Regions from separate parts of the Micromonospora sp. NPDC048040 genome, predicted to be linked through region 1. Evidence: riboswitches for the same ligand, from Rfam matches in the RefSeq annotation. Region 1 holds a riboswitch; each other region holds the start of a gene.

Region 1 (7,398 bases):
CCGCACCTGCTCCCGCAGGTACCGGTGGCTCCACGGCCGGGCCGCCTCCTCGCGCAGCAGCCGTTCGCCGGCGACGTGGCCGACGATCTCCACGTCGGGCCAGGCGCAGGCGCCCCACACGTGGTCCCAGTGGTGGTGCGTGTAGACCAGCCAGCGGGGCGGGGGCAACCCGGCGGCGGCCAGCGCGGACCGGATCTCCCGGGCGTGCGCGGGGCTCTGCCCCGCGTCGACCAGCACGCTGCCCCGCTCGTCGGCGACCAGCGCGACGCCGGCCTGCACGCTGGCCGGATCCGGGTCCCCGGGGCAGATCCAGACACGCCCGGCGAGGTGCTGAAACGCCATGTCGATGATGACGTGCTCCTCTCCGTCGATGGTGGACATCCGCCCGCCGCCGTAGATCGTAGACCGGAGGCGCTGTCGTCAGCCGCGCCTGCTACGTCCGAGTCCGACGAGCCGGGCCACGAGGACGGCGGCGCAGCCGAGCGTCGCGGTGACCAGCAGCACCATGAACGTCGGATAGATGTACGCCACCTGGATCCAGGCGACGTCACGACCCCGGTAGAGCCAACCGACCACCCGGTGGATCGAGGCGAGCAGCGGCAGCGGCGCGAGCAGCGGAAGCAGCCGCACCAGCGTCCAGGGGCGTACCGGCCGGCCGGTGGCCCAGCGGCGTGACCGGAGCACGCCCAGGCCGGCGAGTGCGGCGGAGGCGACCGCCAGCACCAGCAGCACGGCGTCGACGACCACGAGCGGCGTGCCCGCCGAGGACGCCGGCGTTCCCTCGATCAGCGCGATGAGCCGCTCGGCGAGGGCCGACGCGTGGCCGTACGCCAGTCCGGTGTTCGCCATGACCGCGACCCCGTAGCCGGACGCGGGCAGCAGCGCCTGGTACGCCGTCGAGGTGAACAGGTCGCCGCTGTGCGCGATCATCGGCGCCCCCGACCCGGTCTTCTCCACGAACCAGCCGAGGGCGTAGGCGTCGGAGACCGCGGACGGGCGGTGCAGCGTGGCGAGGCCCGCCGGGGAGACGACCGCCGTGCCCTCCGGACCGCGGCCCTGGTTGCCCTGCGCGATCAGCCACGCCGCCATGTCGTGCGCCGAGCTGAGCACCCCGCCGGAGCCGTTGCCGAAGGCCGGCGGCTCGGGCAGGGCGACCGGCCTGCCGAGGATCATGAGGTGGCCGCGCGCGCTCGACGGCAGGTCGGCGGCCACGTCGAGGGTGCGACTGTCGGTCATGCCGAGCGGGGCGAAGACCCGCGTCCGCAGGTACTCGTCGAACGGCAGCCCGCTGACCACCTCGACCAGTCGCGCGGCCACCTGGAAGTTCGGGTTGTGGTACTCCCACCTCGTGCCGGGGACGGCGGCCAACCGGGCCGTACGCATCCCCGCGACGGCCTCCCGCAGCGAACCCGGCTGCCGCCTGCTGAACGCGGGGAACGTCGTGTCCGACATCCCGGAGGTCTGGTCGAGCAGCTGCCGCACGGTGATCCGGGCCGCCCGGGGGTCGTCCATCGTGAACTCCGGCAGGTGCCGGTGGACCGGGCCGTCGAGTTCCACCCGGCCCGCCTCGACCAGCTGCATCACGGCGAGGGCGGTGAACGACTTGCTCACCGACGCCACGGCCATCGGGGTGCGCGCCGTGATCGGGTCGCCGGCGGGGGTGCGGCCGTACCCGGCGGCGTGCACCACCTCGGTCCCCCGGGTGACGGCCACCGCGGCGCCGGGCAGCCCGGTGGCGTCGCGGTACTGGCGGACGGCGGCGTCGACGGCGGCGGCGCCGATCCCGGCCGGGGGCGCGGCCGGGGCCGCCGGGGCGGGCGGCGCGGCGAGCGCCACCGCACCGGCCAGGACGAGGAGTCGCGTGATCATGGTCGGAGTTTCGGCCGGTCGGGGACCCCGCACATCGGATCGTGGTCCGAACCCGGGATCGGACCGTGGTCCGACGCCCGGCGGCCGGCCGGTGGATACGGTGGTCCGGTGGTCACCTCGGGGCGGCTCGGGCTGCGGCAGTTGATGGCGTTCGACGCGCTGGTGGGCGTCGCCCTCGTGCTCCTCACGGTGTTCCGGACGCCCGGCGCCCCGGCGCTCGCCGGTGGCCTGGCGGTGCTGTTCGGGGCTCCGCTCGCCGTCCGCCGGCGCTGGCCGGCGCCGGTGCTCGCCGTCGTGGTGCTGGCGGGGGCGGTGGCGGTCGCCGTCGGGGTGGCCGGCGACGCGGTGGTGTTCGCGGTCGCGTTCGCGCTCTACCCGGTCGCGCTGGCCACCTCCACCCGGGACGGCGTGTCGGCGCTCGTCGTGGTGCTGGCCGCCCTCACGGGCGCGGGGCTGGCGGGCGGCACGGTCCCCGGGCTGCCGATCGTCCCGACCCGGGCGGGGGAGGAGTCGTTCGCCGCCACGCCGGTTCCGGTCCTGCTCTACGCCGCGACCGTCGTCGCCGCTTCGTGGGCGCTCGCCCGCGCGGTGCGCGCCCGTCGACGTCACGTCGCCCAACTCGCCGCGTCGCGTGCCGACCAGGCGGTGGCCGAGGAACGGTTGCGCATCGCCCGGGACATCCACGACGTGGTCGGGCACAGCCTCAGCCTGATCGCCATGAAGGCGGCCGTCGCCAACCACCTGGCGGACAGCCATCCCGAGCAGGGCCGGGCCGCCCTGGGCACGATCGAGCGGGTCAGCCGGAGCGCGCTCGACGACATCCGGGTCGTGCTCGGCGCGCTGCGCGACCCGGCCGACACCGCGCCGAGCTTCGCCGAACTCGACCGGCTGGTCGAGGCCGTCCGGTCCGCCGGTGTCACCGTCGACGTCGACGGGGCGGCCGACCTGACCCGGGTGCCCGCGGCCGTGCAGGCCTCGGCGTACCGCATCGTGCAGGAGGCGCTCACCAACGTGCTGCGCCACGCCGGCCCGACCCGCTGTCGGCTCGCCGTGGCGGTCGAGCCCGGGGTGCTGGCGGTCGCCGTCGTCGACGACGGGGGGTCGGGGCGCGCCGTCGGGCCGCCCGGCCACGGGCTGCGGGGCATGCGCGAGCGTGCCGTGATGCACGGCGGTGCCCTGGAGGCCGGCGTCGAGCCCGGCGGCGGCTTCGCCGTGCGCGCCCGGCTGCCGTTCACTCCGGCGGTGTCGGACGATGGGTGAGCCCGTACGCGTGCTCCTGGCCGACGACGACGTGCTGCTGCGCGGCACCCTCCGGCTGCTGGTCGACGCCACCCCGGGAATGACCGTGGTGGCCGAGGCGGGCACCGGCCGGGCGGCCGTCGAACTCGCGGGGACGTACGCGCCCGAGGTGGTGCTGATGGACGTCCGGATGCCCGAGATGGACGGCATCACCGCCACCGAGCAGGTCACCGCCGGCCGGGACGCGCCCCGGGTGCTCGTCCTCACCACCTTCGACCTCGACGATCACGTGTACCGGGCGCTGCGGGCCGGGGCGAGCGGCTTCCTGCTCAAGGACACGTCCCCCGTCCGGCTGCTCGACGCGATCAGGGTGGTCGCCGCGGGCGAGGCGCTGCTGGCCCCCAGCGTCACCCGTCGGCTCATCGCCGAGTTCACCCGGATGCCGGCGGCCCGACGGGTGCCGGGACGGCTCGACGGGGTGACCCCGCGGGAGCGGGAGGTGTTGACGTTGATCACCCGTGGGATGTCCAACACCGAGATCGAGCAGCACCTGCACCTCAGCCGGGGCACCGTCAAGACGCACATCGGCCGGTTGCTGACGAAGCTGGGCGTCCGCGACCGGGCGCAACTGGTGATCGCGGGCTACGAGTCGGGGCTCGCCGACCGGTGAGGTGACGTCGACCGTCGCGCACGCCGCGCCGGCCCGGCGGGTCGGCGTCCGATCCCGTCGCGTTGACCTGGGGACCGGGGGTGTGGCAGCATTCGCGGCCTGACGGCAGTGAAGGAAGCCGGTGCGATTCCGGCGCGGTCCCGCCACTGTCACCGGGGAGCGATCCCCCCTCGTGAGTCACGGCCGTGCGTGCGCGGTTGGAAGACCGGGGGTGAGCGTCGATCCGGGAGCCAGGATACTTCGGCCGTCGGGAGTGACCCCAGGGCGTGGACACCCGAGGAGGACCCGATGACGCACCGCGTCTCCGCCATCGACGATCATCGTCGCATCGTGCCCGGCCGCGCCAGCGCGCCGGCGAGCAGCCGCGTTTCCGCAGCCCCGTCCGGCCGCCGCGCCGCGCGTCCGGCCGGCCGTGGTGTGCCCGCCCCCGGCCGCCCCGCAGCGGTCGGACGCGTCGCCCGTCCCTGACGCCCGCACCGCGCCGCCCGACCCCGCCGGCCCGCCGGTGAGCCGCTTCCCGGCCCGCCGTACCCGCTGAACCGCGCCCACCCCTCGTACCGCCCGATCGTCCTCGCGTCGATCCGGGCGTCACTCTCCGGAGCCGTCCGTGCGCATCCTGCTGCTGTCCACCGCCGACACCGACCTGCTCGCCGCCCGCGCCAGCGGCGCCGACTACCGCCTCGCCAACCCCGCCCGGGTCGCCGCCGACGCCGTGCCCGCGCTGCTCGACGGCGTGGACCTCGCGGTCGTACGCCTGCTCGGCGGCCGGCAGGCGTGGCCGGACGGGCTCGCCACGGTGCTGGCCTCCGGCGTGCCCACGGTCGTGCTCAGCGGCGAGGCCCTGCCGGACGCGGAACTGATGGCGGCCTCCACCGTCCCCGCCGGGGTGGCCACCCAGGCGCTGGCCTACCTGGTCGAGGGCGGCCCCGGGAACCTCGCCCAGCTCGCCCGGTTCCTCTCCGACACGGTGCTGCTCACCGGCGAGGGGTTCGCCCCGCCCGCGCCGACCCCGACGTACGGCGTCCACGGTGACCGTCCCGTGCGGCCCGACCGGCCGACCGTCGGGATCGTCTTCTACCGGGCGCACGCCCTCGCCGGCAACACCGGCTTCGTCGACGCCCTCGCCGACGCCGTCGACGCGGCCGGCGGCAACCCGCTACCGATCTTCTGCGGCTCGCTGCGCGGCCTCACCGCCGGCGCGGGACCGCTCGGGCTCTTCGGCCGCTGCGACGCCCTGCTGGTCACCGTGCTCGCCGCCGGCGGCACGGTCGCCGCCGACGCCTCCGGCGGGGGCGACGAGGACGCCTGGGACGTGGGGGCGCTCGCCGCCCTCGACGTGCCGGTGATCCAGGCGCTCTGCCTCACCAGCACCCGCGAGCAGTGGGCCGGCAGCGACGCCGGACTGTCCCCGCTGGACGCCGCGATGCAGGTGGCCATCCCCGAGTTCGACGGCCGGATCGTCACCGTGCCGTTCTCGTTCAAGCGGATCGACGCCGACGGGCTCTCCGGCTACGTCGCCGACCCGGAGCGGGCCGCCCGGGTGGCCGGCATCGCCGTGCGGCACGCCCGGCTGCGGCACGTGCCCAACGCCGACAAGCGGCTCGCGGTCGTGCTCAGCTCCTACCCGACGAAGCACTCCCGGGTCGGCAACGCCGTCGGCCTGGACACCCCGGCCTCGGCGGTCCGGCTGCTGGCCGCCCTCGCCGAGGCCGGCTACCACCTCGGCGACGCCCCGGTGCCCGACGACGGGGACGCGCTCATCCACGCCCTCATCGCCGCCGGGGGACACGACGTCGAGTGGCTCACCCCGGAACAGCTCGCCGCCGCCGAGGCGCGGGTGCCCGGGGGGACGTACCGGCGCTGGTTCGACCAGGCGCCGGCGGAGCTGCGGGAGCGGATGCTCGCCCACTGGGGGGAGCCGCCCGGCGGGCTCTACACCGACGGCGGGGACATCGTGCTGGCCGGGCTGCGCTTCGGCAACGTGGTGCTGCTGATCCAGCCGCCGCGCGGCTTCGGCGAGAACCCGATCGCCATCTACCACGACCCGGACCTGCCGCCCAGCCACCACTACCTGGCCGCGTACCGCTGGCTGGCCGCGCCCGCCACCGACGGCGGCTTCGGCGCGGACGCGGTGGTGCACCTGGGCAAGCACGGCACCCTGGAGTGGCTGCCCGGCAAGGGTCTCGGGCTGGCCGCCGACTGCGCCCCCGACGCCGTCCTCGGCGACCTGCCGCTGGTCTACCCGTTCATCGTCAACGACCCCGGCGAGGGCACCCAGGCCAAGCGCCGCGCGCACGCCGTCGTCGTCGACCACCTGGTGCCGCCGATGGCCCGCGCCGAGACGTACGGCGACCTGGCGAAGCTGGAGCAACTCCTCGACGAGTACGCCACCGTGCAGGCGCTCGACCCCGCCAAGGTGCCCACCGTGCAGGCGCAGATCTGGGCCCTGGTGCGCGCCGCCGAGCTGCACCACGACCTGCACGCCGAGGACATGCCGGCCGCCGAGGACTTCGACGACTTCGTGCTGCACCTCGACGGGTACCTCTGCGAGGTCAAGGACGTGCAGATCCGCGACGGCCTGCACATCCTCGCCGCCGCGCCCACCGGCGAGCCCCGGGTCAACCTCGTCCTCGCTGTGCTGCGCGCCCCGCAGGTCTGGGGCGGCGCCCGCGCCCTGCCCGGCCTGCGCCAGGCCCTCGCCGCCGCGTACGGCCTCGACGAGCAGGCGCTGCTCGCCGCGCCGGGCCAGCGGCTGGCGCTGCCCGAGGCGCTGACCGACACCGTCGACGGGCCGGCCGGCACCGCCGCCGACGCCGTCGACCTGATCGAGGCCCTCGCGCGCCGGCTGGTCGTCGGCATGGAGACCCTCGGCTGGGACACCGACAAGGTCGACGCCGTGGTCGAGGAGGTCACCGGCCGGGCCGTCCCGGACGCCGCCGCCGTGCTCCGCTTCGCCGCCACCGAGCTGGTGCCCCGGCTGGACCGCACGACCGACGAGATCGACCGGGTGGTGGGCGCGCTCGACGGGCGCTTCGTGCCGCCCGGCCCGTCCGGCTCGCCCACCCGGGGCCTGGTCAACGTGCTCCCCACCGGCCGGAACTTCTACTCCGTCGACCCCAAGGCGATCCCCAGCCGCAACGCCTGGGACGTCGGGGTGGCCCTGGCCGACTCGCTGCTCGCCCGGCACCTCGCCGACACCGGCGAGTACCCGCGCTCCGTCGGCCTGACCGTCTGGGGCACCAGCGCCATGCGCACCCAGGGTGACGACGTCGCCGAGGTGCTCGCGCTGCTCGGCTGCCGCCCCACCTGGGACGACCGCTCCCGCCGGGTCACCGGCGTCGAGGTGGTGCCGCCGGCCGAGCTGGGCCGCCCCCGCGTCGACGTCACCGTGCGGATCTCCGGCTTCTTCCGGGACGCCTTCCCGCACGTGGTCGCGCTCATCGACGACGCGGTGCGGCTGGTCGCCGCCCTGGACGAGCCGGCCGAGCAGAACTTCGTCCGCGCACACGTCGCCGCCGACCTCGCCGAGCACGGCGACGAGCGGCGGGCCACCGCCCGCGTCTTCGGCTCCAAGCCGGGCGCGTACGGGGCCGGGCTGCTGCCGCTGATCGACTCCCGCA
Region 2 (7,398 bases), on a different contig from region 1:
GCGACCCGGCGGTGCGGCGGGCGCTGAACGCGGCGGTGGACCGCGCGGCGATGGTCACCGGCCTGCTCGGCGGAGCGGGTGAGCCGGCGTTCGGGCCGGTCCCGTCGTCGTCGGATTTCGCCGAGCCGTCGATCGTCGGCAGGCCCACCGCCGACCCGGCCGCCGCGACCGCCGCCCTCGACGCCGCCGGCTGGAAGCCGGGCCCGGACGGCATCCGCGCGAAGGACGGCCGGCGGGCGGCCTTCGCGCTGATGTACCCCGCCACCGACAGCCTGCGCAAGGAACTCGCCCTCGCGGTGACCGCCGACGCGAAGAAGGTCGGCATCGAGATCACCCCGGAGGGCCTGACCTGGGACGCGATCACCCCCCGGATGAAGCACGACGCGGTGGTCATGGGCTTCGGCACCCCGTACGACCCGGACTTCCTCACCTACAAGCTGTTCCGCTCCGACTTCGCCGGCCAGGGCTTCTTCAACCCCGGCTCCTACCGGTCCGCCGTCGTGGACAAGGCGTTGCAGGACGCCCGCGACAACGCCGACCCGGCCACCCGCAAGGCCGCGTACGCCACGTTCCAGAAGCAGCTCGCCACCGACCTGCCGTGGGTGTTCCTCACCTACCTCAAGCACACCTACGTGGTGAAGGACGGCCTCGCCGGGGTGACGCCGCGGGTGGAGCCGCACGAGCACGACGTGGCCAACAGCCTCTGGTGGAACATCCACACCTGGACGAGGAAGTGACCGCACCGGCCACCCCCGCCCGCCGCCGACGGCTGGCGGGAGCCGGTGCCGTGGTCCGCCGGCGTCTGCTGGTGGCCGTGCCGATCCTCGCCGCCACCAGCGTCGGCATGTTCGCCCTCGGCGCGGCCTCGCCGATCGACCCCGCCCACCAGTACGCGGGCGCGGCGGCGTTCACCACCAGCGAGGAGAACCTGGCGCAGATCCGCGCCAACTGGGGGGTCGACGACCCGCTGCCGGTGCAGTACCTCCGCTGGGTGGGCAACCTGCTCCAGGGCGACCTGGGCTGGTCGACCAGCCGGCACGAACCCGTCACCTCCGTGCTGGCCGCCCGCGCCGGCTGGACCCTGCTGCTCGTCGGCGCCGCCCTTGCCCTCGTCCTCGTGGCGAGCCTGCTGCTGGGCACCCTGGCCGCGTACCGGCGCGGCGGCTGGTTCGACCGGGCGCTGCGCGCCGGCGCGTACGCGGTGCAGTCCATGCCGGTGTTCTGGATCGGGTTGGCCGCGATCGCCCTGTTCGCCCTGACCCTCGGCTGGCTGCCGGCGGGCGGGCTCACCGACGTCACCGCCACCTCCACCGATCCCGCCGACGTGGCCCGGCACCTGGTCCTGCCGGTGACGGTGCTGGCGGTCGCCCAGGCGCCGTGGTTCGTCCTGTTCATCCGCGACGCCGTCGCCGAGAGCCTCCGCGACGACCACGTCCTCGCCGCCCGGGCCCGGGGCCTGCCCGGCCGCACCGTCCTGTTCGGCCACGCCCTGCGCACCGCGCTGCTGCCGTTCCTCACCCTCGTCGGCACCCACCTGCCCGAGCTGATCGGGGGCGCCGTCCTGGTCGAGACCGTGTTCTCCCTGCCCGGTCTCGGCGCGGTGACGGTGCAGGCCGCGCTGGGCAGCGACTTCCCGCTGCTGGCCGCGACCACCCTCGCCACCACCGTCGTGGTGCTGGCCGCGAACCTGGCCACCGACCTCGCCTACACCGCCGCCGATCCCCGGGTACGCCTCGATGACTGACCTCGCCCGCCCCGCCCGCGTCCGGCAGCCGAAGCCGCGTGCCGGCCGCGCCGGTACCACCGTCGCGTGGGCCGTGCTCGTCGGCGCGGTCGCCGCCTGCCTGCTCGCCCCCGTCCTCTGGCCGCTCGACGAGAGCGCCGTCGACCTGGCGCGTACCCGGCTCGCGCCCTCGGCCGCGCACCCGGCCGGCACCGACGACCTGGGCCGCGACGTGGCCCACCGCAGCCTCTACGGCCTGCGCGTCTCCCTGCTCGTCGGCGCGGTCGCCGCGCTCGTGGCCACCGTGATCGGCGGCCTCGTCGGGGCGGTCGCCGGCACCCTCGGCGGCTGGGTCGACCGGGTGCTGATGCGGGTGGTCGACACCATCGCGGCGCTGCCGCACCTGCTGCTGGGCATCTTCATCGTCGCGATGCTGCGCCCCAGCCTCGGCGCGGTGATCGTGTCGATCGGGCTGACACACTGGCTCTCCACCGCCCGCATCGTCCGCTCCGAGCTGCTCAGCCTGCGCACCCGGCCGTTCGTCGACGCCGCGATCGCCGGCGGCGCCAGCCGCGCGCGGGTGATCACCCGGCACCTGCTCCCGCACGTGCTGCCCCGGCTGGCCCTGGCCACCACGCTGATGGTGCCGCACGCCGTCTGGCACGAGACCGCGCTGTCCTTCCTCGGTCTCGGCCTGCCCCCGCACCTGGCCTCCATCGGCAACATGATCAACGACGGGCAGCGGTCCCTGCTCACCGGCGCCTGGTGGGCCAGCCTCGTCCCCGGCCTCCTCCTCGTCGTCGTCACGCTGGCCCTGGCCACCCTCACCGGCCGCTGGCGCGACCGCCTCGACCCGCGCGTACGAGCGGAGCTGAACCTGTGACCACCACCCGCGAGCCCCGCGCCGCCACGGCCCGCACCGCCGCCACCGGCGACGCCACGCCCGCCACGGCCGGCGCCGCCGCCGGCCCGCGCCCCGCGCTGCTGGAGGTCGACGGGCTGACCGTCCGCTTCCAGCTCCGCGACGCCGTGGTGCGGGCCGTCACCGACCTGCGCCTGACCGTCCACCCCGGCGAACTGGTGGCCGTGGTGGGGGAGTCGGGCTGCGGCAAGTCGGTGCTCGCCCACGCCCTGCTCGGCCTGCTCCCCGGCAACGCCACCGTCTCGGGCCACGCCCGGCTGCGCCCGCCCGGCGGGGACCAGGTCGACCTGATCGGCTGCACCGAGCGCCACCTCGCCCGCGCCGTACGCGGCCGCGCGGTCGGGCTGGTGCCGCAGAGCCCCGCCACCGCGCTGACCCCCGTACGCACCGGCCGGCGGCTGCTGGCGGAGACCCTGCGCGCCCACGGGCACGCCCGCCGCGACGCGCCCTCGGCGGCCGAGCGGGTCGCCGCCGACGTCGGGCTCGCCCCCGCCGACCTCGACCGCCACCCCCACGAGCTGTCCGGCGGCATGGCGCAACGCCTGGCCACCGCCCTCGCGCTCGCCCCCGACCCGCCGCTGCTGCTCGCCGACGAACCCACCACCGGCCTCGACCGGCCCCTGGCCGACCACACCCTCGACCTGCTGCGCCGCCGCTGCGACGCCGGCAACGCCGTCCTGCTCATCACCCACGACCTGGCCGCCGCCCGCCGCGTCGCCGACACCGTCGCCGTCATGTACGCCAGCCGGGTCGTCGAGCGCCGGCCCACCGAGGCGCTGTTCGCCGCGCCCGCCCACCCCTACACCGCCGGCCTGCTCGACGCCCTGCCCGAGCGGGCGTTCCGCCCCGTGCCCGGCCACCCGCCGATGCTCACCGACCTGCCCGCCGGCTGCGCCTTCGCCCCGCGCTGCGACCGCGCCACCGACATCTGCCGCACGCCGCCCACCCCGGTCGTGGACGGCTCCGGCCAGGTCGCCTGCCACCACCCGCTGCCCGTCGGAGCGCCGGCATGACCACGACCACGGCCACCCGTCAACACGTCGGACCGGAGGCGACCGCCACCGCGCTCGCCGCCCACCAGGTCACCGTCGCCTACGGTCGGCAGCGCGTCCTCGACCGCGTCGACCTGCACGTCGCCCCCGGCGAGACGGTCGGGCTGCGCGGGCCCTCGGGCAGCGGCAAGTCCACCCTGGCCCGGGTACTCGCCCTGCTGCACGCCCCCGACGCCGGGCACGTCACCCTCGACGGTCACCGGGTCGCCGGAGTCCGCCACCGGCTGCCGGCGGCCGTCCGCACCCGCGTCGCGATCCTGTTCCAGAGCCCACGCGCCGCCACCGACCCGCGGCTCAGCCTCGCGGACATCGTCGCCGAACCGCTCCGCGCCACCGGCGTGCCGGCCGAGCAGGCCAGGGCCCGCGCGGCCGAGCTGGCCGACCTCGTCGGCCTCACCACGGACCTGCTCGCCCGCCGCCCGCACGCGGTCAGCGACGGGCAGCTGCAACGGGCCTGCCTCGCCCGGGCGCTCGTGCACCGGCCGGCCTACCTGCTCTGCGACGAGGCCACCGCCATGCTCGACGCCTCCACCCAGGCCCACCTCGCCGCCGTCATCACCGACTACCAGCGACAGCACGGCGCCGGGGCCCTGCTGATCACCCACGACCCGGCCCTGATGGCCCGCTGGGCGACCCGGGTCGTCGACCTTCCGCCCCCGCCGGAAGGGTGAACCGCCGCGCGCCGCACCGTCCACAGTGGTGAGAAAGGCCGCTCCATGGCATTCGTCACCGTGGCATTCGGGGTCGGGCGCAGGCTAGGGTGACGCTGCCGTGGTGTTCGGGAAGCCGGTGGAAGACCGGTGCGGCCCTCGCCACTGTGATCGGGAAGTCCGCGGCCCTCGTCGTCAGAGGTCACTGGGCGTGTCGCACGCCTGGGAAGGCCGGCCACGGACGCACCTCCCGTCAGCCAGGAGACCGGCCACGGCACTGCGATGACCCGTCCACGAGGTGCTGGAAGGCGGTCCCGATGCGCGTACGCGCTGTGCGGTCCACCCTGTCCCGGCGCGTAGCCGCGCCCCTGTCCGTCCTCCTCGTCCTGCTCGGCGCCTGCGCCACGGACGACGACCCCGCCCCGGCATCCGGCGCGCCGGCCACCCTGACCAACTGCGGCACGCCGGTCACCGTCGCCGCCCCGCCCCAGCGGGCGGTCACGCTGAACCAGCCCGCCACCGAGATCATGCTGGCGCTCGGCCTGGCCGACCGCATGGCCGGCACGGCGTACCTGGACGACGCGATCCTGCCCGAGCACGCCGCCGCGTACGCATCGGTGCCGGTGCTGTCCGGAAAGTACCCGGCCAAGGAGAAACTCCTGGAGACGGCGCCGGACTTCGTCTACGCCTCGTTCCACAGCGCCTTCGGTGACGAGGGCGTCGGCGACCGGGCCGCCCTGGCGGGGCTCGGCATCGGCACCTACCTCTCACCCGCCGGGTGCCCGAAGCAGCACCGGCCGGGGAAGCTCACCGTCGAGGACGTGTTCGCCGAGATCCGGGACGTCGCGGCCGTCTTCGGGGTGCCGGAGCGGGCCGAGAGGCTCATCGCCGACCACCGCACCCGGATCGCCGCCGCTGCCGCCAGGCTCGACGGCACGGGGGACGTCTCCGTGCTCTGGTGGGACGCCGGCACCGACGCCCCGAGCGTGGGCGCCTGCTGCGGCAGCCCCAACATGATCATGTCGGCGGTCGGGGTCGACAACGCCCTCGGCGACCTTGCCGGCGGCTGGGCCGACACCAGTTGGGAGAGCGTCGTCGCGCGCGACCCCGACGCGATCGTGCTGGTCGACGCGACCTGGGACCCGGCCGCCGCGAAGCAGGCGTTCCTGGCCCGGCACCCCACCCTCAAGGATCTGCCCGCGGTGGCCGGGCAGCGGTTCGTCGTCGTCCCGTTCTCGTCCACCTCCGCCGGGGTGCGGGCGGTGCTCGGCGTCGAGGCGCTCGCCGCGGGGGTGGCGCAGCTTCCCGCCGGAGCGGACCGCTGACCGCCGTGGCGCGCCGTACCGCCGTGGCCCACCGTCTCGCCGCGGCCCGTCGCCGCGCCGTGCGCGGTCGGGCCGGCGCGGACCCCGGCGCCACCGCCTCCGGGGTCCGGCGCGGCCGGCCCGTCCGTCCCGTGGGCACAGTCGCGCTGCTGGTCACGCTGCTGGCGGGCCTGGTCGTGTCGATCGGGGCGGCCGTCACCGTCGGGCCGGCCGACATCCCCGTGTCGACGGTCTGGGCCGTCGTGGCCGACCGCCTGGGCCTGGCCCACGCCGACGTGCCGCTGCTGCGCGAGCACATCGTCTGGCGGCTGCGCCTGCCCCGGGTGCTCGGCGCTGCGGTGGTGGGCGCCGGGCTGGCGGCCGTCGGGGCGGTGACGCAGACCGTCACCCGCAACCCGCTGGCCGACCCGTACCTGCTCGGGGTCTCCTCCGGGGCGTCGCTCGGCGCGGTCGCGGTGCTCGTCCTCGGCGTCGGCGGCGGGGTCGCGGCGCTCACCGGGGGCGCCTTCACCGGCGCGCTGGCCGCGTTCGCCGTCGTGGCGGTGGTGGCCGGCAGGCGGGCCGCGCTGGCGCCCACCCGGGTGGTGCTGGCCGGGGTCGCCGTCGCGCAGCTGTGCGGGGCGGCGACGTCGTTCGTCATCGTCTGGGTCGCCGACCCGCACGCCACGCAGAGCATCACCTTCTGGCTCTCCGGCTCGCTGGCCCGCGTCGACTGGGCCGCCCTGGCCTGGGTGGTACCGGTGCTGGCCGCCGTGCTCACCCTCGTGGCGGCGTACGCCCGCACGCTCAACGCCTTCGCCTTCGGCGAGGACGCCGCCGAGACCCTCGGCGTGCCCGTCACCCGGGTCCGGTGGCTGCTGCTGGTCGCCACCGCGCTGCTCACCGCGGCGCTGGTCGCCATCAGCGGCGCGGTGGGTTTCGTCGGGCTGATCCTGCCGCACGCCGCCCGGTTCCTCACCGGCGCGGACCACCGGCGCCTGCTGCCCGTCGTCGTCCTCGCCGGCGCGATCTTCATGGTCTGGGTGGACACCGCCGCGCGGACCCTGTTCGTGCCCCGCGAACTGCCGGTGGGCGTGCTGACGGCGCTGCTCGGGGTGCCCGCCTTCGTGGTCCTGCTGCACCGGGCGCAGCCGGCCGACTCGCGGCGACCCCGGGGACGGTGGGCCGGGCACCGGAAGGCGCGCGACTGATGCTCACCGTCACCGACGTGTCCTGGGCCGTCGCGGCCCGGCGGGTCCTCGACGACGTCACCTGCGCCGTGCCGGCGGGCAGCCTCGTCGGGCTGCTCGGCCCCAACGGCTGCGGCAAGACCACCCTGCTGCGGATCGTCGCCCGGCTCGCCGCGCCCGACAGCGGACGGGTCACCGTCGGCGGCGACGACGTCGCCGCCCTGCCCCGTGCCGCGCTGGCGCGCCGCGCCGCGCTGCTCGCCCAGCACGCCGACACCGACCTGGACCTCACCGTCGGGGAGGTGGTGCTGCTCGGCCGTACCCCGCACCGACGCTCGCGATGGTCGGACAGCGACGCCGACCGCGCCGCCGCGGCCGACGCGCTGACCCGGGTCGACCTCGACGGGTACGCCGATCGTCGCTGGCACACCCTCTCCGGCGGCGAACGGCAGCGGGTCCAGCTGGCCCGCGCGCTCGCCCAGCAACCGCTCCTGCTGCTACTCGACGAGCCCACCAACCACCTCGACATCGGCCACCAGTTGCAGCTGCTGCACCTG
Region 3 (7,398 bases), on a different contig from region 1:
GGCCGCGCCGTGCCGCCCGGCGCCGGCGGCGAACCGGGCCGCCCCGGCCGCCGCGTCGGCGGCGAGCGAGTCCATCCCGTACGCCAGCTCGGTCGCCAGCGCCGCCGGCTCCGGCTGGCCCGCGCCGGCCAGCACGGCGGCCCGGTCATTGCGCAGGCAGGTCTGCGGGTGCCGGGCGATCTCGGCCGCCAGCCGCTCGGCCGCCGCCCGCGCCTCACCCGGGGCGACCAGCCGGTTCACCAGCCCCATCGCGTACGCCTCCTCGGCCGGCACCGGCCGGCCGGTGAGGATCAGGTCCATCGCCCGGCTCTCGCCGATCAGCCGGGGCAGCCGGACCGTCCCCCCGTCGATCAGCGGCACCCCCCAGCGCCGGCAGAACACCCCGAGGACCGCGTCGGACTCGGCGACCCGCAGGTCGCACCAGAGCGCCAGCTCCAACCCGCCGGCCACGGCGTGACCGGAGATCGCGGCGATCACCGGCTTGCCGAGCGTCATCCGGGTCGGGCCCATCGGGCCGTCCCCCTCCGGCTCGACCCGGTTGCCGCTCGGGGTGCCGATCGCCTTCAGGTCGGCCCCCGCGCAGAACGTGCCGCCGGCGCCCCAGAGTACGGCCACCGCCGCGTCGGGGTCGGCCTCGAAGGCGCGGAACGCGTCGGCCAGGGCCCGGGCCGTCGGCCCGTCGACCGCGTTGCGGGCCGCCGGCCGGTCCAGGATCACCGTGGTCACCGGCCCGTCGTGCTCGACGCGTACGCCCATCGGCACAGCATGCCCCGGTGGTGCCGGCGGCGCCAGGGGGCGTCAGCGCGCCTTCGTGGCGCGGGGGCGGACCAGGGTCGCGCCCAGCGCGGCGCCGACCACGCACGCCACACCGGCCGCCTGCGGCCAGGCCAGCAGCTCGCCCAGCAGGACCAGCCCGACCAGCGCGCCGATCGCCGGCTCCAGGCTGAGCAGGATCGCGAAGACCCGGGCCGGCATCCGGCGCAGCGCGGCCAGTTCGGCCGAGTACGGCAGCACCGACGACAGCAGTGCCACCGCGACGCCCAGCGCGAGGGTCCACGGATCGAGCAGCGCCGTGCCGCTGCCGGCGACCCCGAACGGCAGTACGGCGAGCGCGGCGACGGCCATCCCCAGCGCGAGACCCTGGCTGCCCGGCACGCGGGCGCTGACCGCCTTGCCGAGCAGTACGTACCCGGCCCAGCCGACCGCGATGGCGACGCACAGCAGCAGCCCCACCCGGTCCACCCCGGTCCCGCCGAGCCCGCTGATCAGCAGCACCCCGCCGCCCGCCAGGACCGCCCACGCCACGTCGGCGGGCCGGCGGCTGCCGGCGAGCGACACCAGCAGCGGCCCCGCGAAACCGATGGTGACCGCCACGCCGAGCGGCACCCGGTGCAGCGCCGCGTAGAAGGCGAGGTTCATCAGCGCCAGGGTGAGCCCGAACGCCCCGACCAGGCCGGCGGCGCGCCAGCCCAGCCGCAGCCCGGGCCGGGCCACGAGCAGCAGGATCAGCGCGGCGAAGCCGAGCCGCAGCGTGGTCGTACCGCCGGCGCTGGTGCTGCCGAAGAGTTGCTTGGCGACGGCCGCACCGACCTGCGTGGAGAGCATGCCCAGCAGCATCAGCAGCGGCGGCGGCACGGCCCGGGGCCGGCCGAGGGCGACGGTCAGCCGGGCCGCCGGGTGGCCGGCCGGCAGCGGGCGGGAGGCGAGTGCGTACACCCGGACCACACTGGTCGCGGACGGCGCGGCCCGCGACCGGATTTCCACGCCCGGCCGGCGGTCGGGCCCGGCCCTTGGCGGGTCCGGCCGGGCGGCGGGGCGGCGGGTCCGGGTGGCGCGGCGCTAGCATGCCGGGCGGCACGATCATGTGAGGTGCCCCGCGCGAGCGGGGAGAATCGGGAAGCCGGTGCGAATCCGGCACGGGCCCGCCGCGGTGACCGGGGAGCCACCGTCCACGCGCGAGAGCGCAGCCACTGGCCCGCCCGGGCCGGGAAGGCGGACGGCCAGGCGTCGATCCGGGAGTCCGAAGACCGGCCTCGCGGTCACGTGCCCACGCCCGGAGCGTGGGCCGAGCGCAGCGGGAGCCTGCCTTGGATCTCTACGACGTCATCCATCGCCGCCGGGACGTCCGCGGCCAGTTCACCGGGGCGCCGGTGCCCGACGGGACGCTCCACCGCGTCCTGACCGCGGCGCACGCCGCGCCGAGCGTCGGCTACTCCCAGCCCTGGGACTTCGTCCTCGTCCGCGACCCCGAGTTGCGGCGCCGGTTCCACGAGCACGTCCTGACCGAGCGGGACACCTTCGCCGCCACCCTGGACGGGGAGGCGGCCGAGCGGTTCGCCCGCATCAAGATCGACGGGGTGCTGGAGTCCACCCTGTCCGTGGTGGTCACCTACGACCCGGCCCGCGGTGGCCCCGCCGTGCTCGGGCGGCACGCCATCGCCGACACCGGGCTCTACTCGGCCTGCCTCGCCATCCAGAACCTCTGGCTGGCTGCCACCGCCGAGGGGCTCGGCGTCGGGTGGGTGTCGTTCTACCGGGAGCCCTGGCTGGCCGAGCTGCTCGGCATCCCCGACGGCGTACGGCCGGTGGCGTGGCTCTGCCTCGGGCCGGTCACCCACTTCGAGGCCGTGCCCGACCTGGCCCGGCACGGCTGGCGGCAGAAGCGCCCGCTGGCCGAGGCGATCCACCACGACCGCTGGACGCCGCCGGACCGCTGACCGCACCATCGCGGAGGGTGGGCCCCATCCGGCCGGGGCCCGCCCGGTTCCGGGTCGGCAGGGGCCTCGTCACGTACCGCTGCGGATCCGTCACCGGAGACCGGTTTGCGGTCGCTCCTGCCGGGAAGTCGGTCCGGGTGCGAGCACTCATGACGAAGATCGAGCAGGCCTCCGCGCTGGACCGGATCGGCGACCGGTTGCAGCGGGCCGTCCAGGCCACCCTCCGCCCAAGGCGCGTTCGCGACTTGCTGCACGGTGTCTGGCTGGGGCACCCGCTGCACCCGGCGATGGTGCAGGTGCCGGTCGGCGCGTGGCTCAGCACGGCCGTGCTGGACCTGATGCAGGGGCAGCGCCGCGCCGCCACCACGCTGTGCGCGGTGGGCACCATCAGCGCCCTGCCGGCTGCGGTCGCCGGGCTCAACGACTGGGCAGCCCTCGCCCGAGACCAGCGCCGGATCGGCCTGGTGCACGCCGCCTCCAACAGCGTCGGCCTGGCGTTCTACGCCAGCTCCGTGGCCGCCCGGATGACCGGCCGGCACAACCTCGGCCGTACGCTCGGCTTCCTCGGGCTCAGCGCCGCGAGCATGGGGGCGTACATCGGCGGGCACCTGGCGTACAAGCAGGGCGCGCAGGTCAACCAGAGCATTTCCGAGCTGCACCGGATGAGTGACGGCTGGCACTCGATCGCGGACATGTCCGCCCTGCCGCAGCGAAAGCTGATCACTCGGGAGATCGACGACGTCTCGGTGATCCTCTACCGGCACGGCGACGAGGTCACCGTGATGCTGGAGCGCTGTCCGCACCAGAGTGGCCCGCTCGGCGAGGGCGAGGTGCAGGAGATCGACGGGCACGCGTGCGTGGTCTGCCCGTGGCACGGCAGCACGTTCCGGCTCAACGGCGGCGAGGTCGTGCACGGGCCGTCCGGCAACGACCAGCAGGTCCTGCCCACCCGCATCGTCAACGGCATGCTGGAAACCCGCCTCCCCTGACCCACCCACCCCACCCTCATGCCGTTGATCATGAAGTTGTTGCGGTCCTGATCGGAGCGGCGTCAAGTGGTGAGTGCAATCGTCAGGGCGCGATGAGTTGAGCGAGACGCTGGGTTGGGTGGGTTAGGGGCGGCGGTGGCGAGCACGTCGTCGTAGCACTTCACCGTGCGGCCGTTCCACTGGCACTTCCCGCCGCCGCCCCCGCCGCCCGAGTCGCCGCCCCCGCCGGTGTCCCCGCCGCCGGGGCCGCCCGGGGTGCCGGGGTCGTCGTCCCAGACGCTGCAGTCGCTCTGCCCGGGCGGGCACTCCGCGCCGGGGTCCGCGCGCCCCGCGGCGGGTGCGGACACGGCCGCCCCGAGCGCCAGCAGCAGCGCCAGGCCGGCACCGGCCAGCGCCCGGCGGGTCGCTCCGGCACGGGCCAGCGCCCGGCGGGTCGCCCCGGCCCCGGCGGTGCGGGTGCGGGTCGCCCCGGCCCTGCTCGACGCGACGGCCGGGGCGCCCCCTCCTCCCCAGGTCAGCACGGCAGGTCCTCGTGGGCGGCACCGGCGCTGATCAGCCAGCGGCCGTCCGGGTACCGGGTGGCGGTCGCCGTGGCCAGGTGCCGGGTCCCCCCGGTGCCGGGGACGACCCGCTTGTCCCTGGCGTAGACCAGGCGGTAGCCGGTCGCGTCCAGGCAGTCCTGGATCTCCACGGTGGGCGGGCTCGAATCCAGGCTCACCGACGTCACGGTGGGGTCGGAGACCAACGTGCCGGTACGCATCGCGCCGTGCTCCTTCGCCTCGCGGATGGACAGCCGGACCCGCGTCAGCAGCGGGTCGGCGAGGAACCGCGACAGGTCCGGGTGGTGGGGGTCGCTGCGCCCGCTCGCCGTGCGGGACGCGGCGAGGTATCCGGCGTACGCGGCCAGGGCCGCCTTCCTGGCGGCCTGCTCGTCAACGCCCCGATGGGTCGGGGTCGGGGCGCCGTTGGCGGGAGCCGCCCGGGTGGTCGTCGCCGGGTCGGCGCCGCAGGCCGTGACCGCCGCGATCGCCGCGATGGCGAGCAGGCGGGCCGTCGACCGGCCGAGCTGCCGTCCGCGCACGTCGTGCCTCCTCGGTGGCCGTCCGGAGGTCGGTGCACCGGCCTCCGGGCATGCGGCGGCGTGGCCGAATGGGGCCATCCGGACCTGTCGGAAAGCGTCGTCGCATTCGCCGTTATGGATATCTACAAATGCAAGCCCTGGGTCGTCCCGTCGTTTCGTCGCGGGGTTGCACCGCACCCAAGGGGCGAGCATAGGCTGACGTCCGCCGATGCGACAGAGGCAATTCAGATGACTACCATGAGTGATGACAGGTGGTGGCGAGGGGTGACTGCGGGCGGTGCGATCGAGTCGGGCTGCGGGGTTCCGCAGGGCGGCTGGAAAAGTCGACGCGGCGGGAGTCCGTCCGGTGAACGAGTGGGCGTCGTGGTCGCCGGGGGCTGTCCCGGACGCGGCGTCTGGTCCGATCCGTCCCCCGCCCTGAGGTATCAAAATTCCATTCGTATGGGATTCCCGCTCATGTGGTCGCGCTATTTCCGCGCGCATTTCCGCGATTCCGGCGGGAGGGGCGCAGGCCGTCGCGCCCGTTACCGGCCGGCCGGGTCGTCACTACCCTCCGTGTCGCGCCCCGGCGTCCGGCGGGAGGGCCGTCCATGGCGCTGACCGAACCGCCGGTGCGGGCGGAGCCCGCCGGGCCGCCGCCGGTCGCCTCCCCCGCCGCGCGGGCGCTGGCCGTCCTCGCCCTCGGCCCGGTGCTCCGCCTCGCCGCGATCCGGTACGCCGTACCGCCGGGGGTGGCCACCAGGACCGGGTGCGACGCCTGCGGCGCTCCGATCGGGCTGGCCCGGCCGTGGCCAGCGCTGGGCCCGACGGCCCGGTGCGGGCGGTGCCGGGATCGCGTCGGCCCGCCGCCCGGCGCGGTCGAACTCGCCGTGGCGGCGGCGCTCGGGGTGCTGCTGCTGGTCGGTCCGCCCGCCGCGGTGCTGGCCGCCACCGCCTGGTGGCTGGGCTGGGCGATCCCCCTCGTCTTCGTCGACGCGGCCGTGCACCGGCTGCCGGACCGGCTCACCTGGCCCGCCGCGGCAGGCACCTGGCTGCTGCTCGGCGTGGCCGCGCTCGCCGGGGCGGGGCCGGCGCCCTGGCTGCGGGCCACCGTGGCCGGGGCGGGGCTGGCGCTGTTCTTCGCCACCACCACGCTGCTGTTCGGCCGGCGCGGGTTCGGCCTCGGCGATGCCAAGCTGGCGCTCGGCGTCGGCGCCCTGCTGGGCTGGTACGGCTGGGCCCTCCCGGTGGTCGGGCTGGTGCTCGCCCTGCTGCTCTCCGGGCTGGTCGGTGTCGCGCTCCTGGTCACCCGCCGCGTCGGCTGGCGCAGCCACCTCCCCTTCGGCCCCTTCCTCGCCCTCGGCGCCGTCGCCGCGCTCCTCCTGGCCTGAGCCCGCCCGCCGCGTGGTCAGCGGCGAGCGGTCGGGGTGGGGTCCGGGACGGGGCGCTCGGCGTGGCGGGCGCGGCGTTGGAGCAGGCCGGCGGCGGGGCGGGCGAGCAGCGGCGTGAGCAGCGCGGTGACGAGGGCGCCGAGCAGGACGCCGACGACCACGTCGTGCGGGTAGTGCACGCCGACGAAGGTGCGGGAGAACGCGGCCAGCGCCGCCACCGGCACCGCGACCAGCCCGACCCGGCGGGACAGCAGCAGCGTCGCCACCGCCAGCCCGCCCGCGATCGTCGAGTGGTTGCTGGGGAAGGACCAGTCGCCCGTCGGCGGGCAGTGCCCCGCGATGATGGCCAGTTCGGTCGCCACCGCCCGGCAGGGGCGCTCCTGGTCCACCACCACCTTCAACGCCTCGCTGCACCCGTACGCGAGCACCACCGCCACCGGCGTCACCAGGGCGTACGCGCGGGAGCGCGGGCCGCCGCCGAGGCGCGACACGGCCCCCACCAGCCACAGTGCCCCGAGCAGCAGGATCGCGGCCTCGGTGAAGTGCCCGGCGAACCACTGCACCGGTTGCGGGGTGTCGGCGGCGAAGTCGACGATGTCCCTGTACCACTCGGCGCTGATCTCCGGCACATCCGTCGTGCCCGCATCAACCATGACTCACCTCACCAATCGTTCATACCGCGTTTACCTCACGGACAACCCTGGAACACCTGGAAGCCGGACGCAGTGTGCGTTGGTCAGGCCGAGACCCTGACTTTCGTCTCAGCGATCTCTCAGCCCGGTCTGCCACGGTCGACCCGGTACGTCGGACTCCCTGGAGGCGCTGTGCACGACACCCCGACCGCCGATCGGCCGCCGACCGCGCCCGGGGCCGGGGACGACGAGGCCTGGCGGATCCGGCGTACGGAGGCGGACCTCGACCGGCTCGCCGAGACGGAGTCGATCTTCGCGCTGGGCAACGGCTGGGTCGGCTGGCGCGGCAACCTGGACGAGGGCGCCCCGTACGGCATGCCCGGCAGCTACCTGAACGGCTTCCACGAGCGGCGCGAGCTGACCTACCCCGAGGACGGGTACGCCTTCCCGCAGCTCAGCGACACGGTGATCAGCGCGCCGAACGCCGCCCTGATCCGCCTCTGGGTCGACGGCGAGCCGCTGGACGTGCGCACCGGCACCCTGCGCACCCACGAGCGGGTGCTCGACCTGCGCGCCGGGGTGGTCGAGCGGCACACCGAGTGGGTCTCG

Evidence for each region. Region 1 has a riboswitch for cobalamin ahead of cobN (cobaltochelatase subunit CobN). Riboswitches for the same ligand answer to the same signal wherever they lie in the genome.
Region 2: it holds a riboswitch for cobalamin, as region 1 does, so the genes downstream of both, ACZ6O2_RS07840 (ABC transporter substrate-binding protein) here and cobN (cobaltochelatase subunit CobN) in region 1, are expected to answer to the same signal.
Region 3: it holds a riboswitch for cobalamin, as region 1 does, so the genes downstream of both, bluB (5,6-dimethylbenzimidazole synthase) here and cobN (cobaltochelatase subunit CobN) in region 1, are expected to answer to the same signal.

What each region holds. Positions count from the first base shown of each region.
Region 1 is NZ_JBVJGT010000019.1:30,778-38,175, reverse strand. It holds gene ACZ6O2_RS19495 (MBL fold metallo-hydrolase) at 1-381, opposite strand, end outside; gene ACZ6O2_RS19490 (serine hydrolase domain-containing protein) at 421-1,869, opposite strand; gene ACZ6O2_RS19485 (sensor histidine kinase) at 1,978-3,129, shown strand; gene ACZ6O2_RS19480 (response regulator transcription factor) at 3,122-3,778, shown strand; cobalamin riboswitch at 3,890-4,019, shown strand; gene cobN (cobaltochelatase subunit CobN) at 4,386-7,398, shown strand, end outside.
Region 2 is NZ_JBVJGT010000004.1:252,547-259,944, forward strand. It holds gene ACZ6O2_RS07815 (ABC transporter substrate-binding protein) at 1-737, shown strand, start outside; gene ACZ6O2_RS07820 (ABC transporter permease) at 707-1,744, shown strand; gene ACZ6O2_RS07825 (ABC transporter permease) at 1,737-2,606, shown strand; gene ACZ6O2_RS07830 (ABC transporter ATP-binding protein) at 2,603-3,658, shown strand; gene ACZ6O2_RS07835 (ABC transporter ATP-binding protein) at 3,655-4,368, shown strand; cobalamin riboswitch at 4,453-4,635, shown strand; gene ACZ6O2_RS07840 (ABC transporter substrate-binding protein) at 4,665-5,672, shown strand; gene ACZ6O2_RS07845 (FecCD family ABC transporter permease) at 5,696-6,862, shown strand; gene ACZ6O2_RS07850 (ABC transporter ATP-binding protein) at 6,862-7,398, shown strand, end outside.
Region 3 is NZ_JBVJGT010000006.1:193,757-201,154, forward strand. It holds gene ACZ6O2_RS10175 (crotonase/enoyl-CoA hydratase family protein) at 1-756, opposite strand, end outside; gene ACZ6O2_RS10180 (EamA family transporter) at 799-1,716, opposite strand; cobalamin riboswitch at 1,856-2,050, shown strand; gene bluB (5,6-dimethylbenzimidazole synthase) at 2,088-2,717, shown strand; gene ACZ6O2_RS10190 (Rieske (2Fe-2S) protein) at 2,867-3,706, shown strand; partial or broken gene ACZ6O2_RS10195 (hypothetical protein) at 3,847-4,128, opposite strand; gene ACZ6O2_RS10200 (hypothetical protein) at 4,221-4,787, opposite strand; gene ACZ6O2_RS10205 (prepilin peptidase) at 5,378-6,157, shown strand; gene ACZ6O2_RS10210 (phosphatase PAP2 family protein) at 6,175-6,810, opposite strand; gene ACZ6O2_RS10215 (glycoside hydrolase family 65 protein) at 6,982-7,398, shown strand, end outside.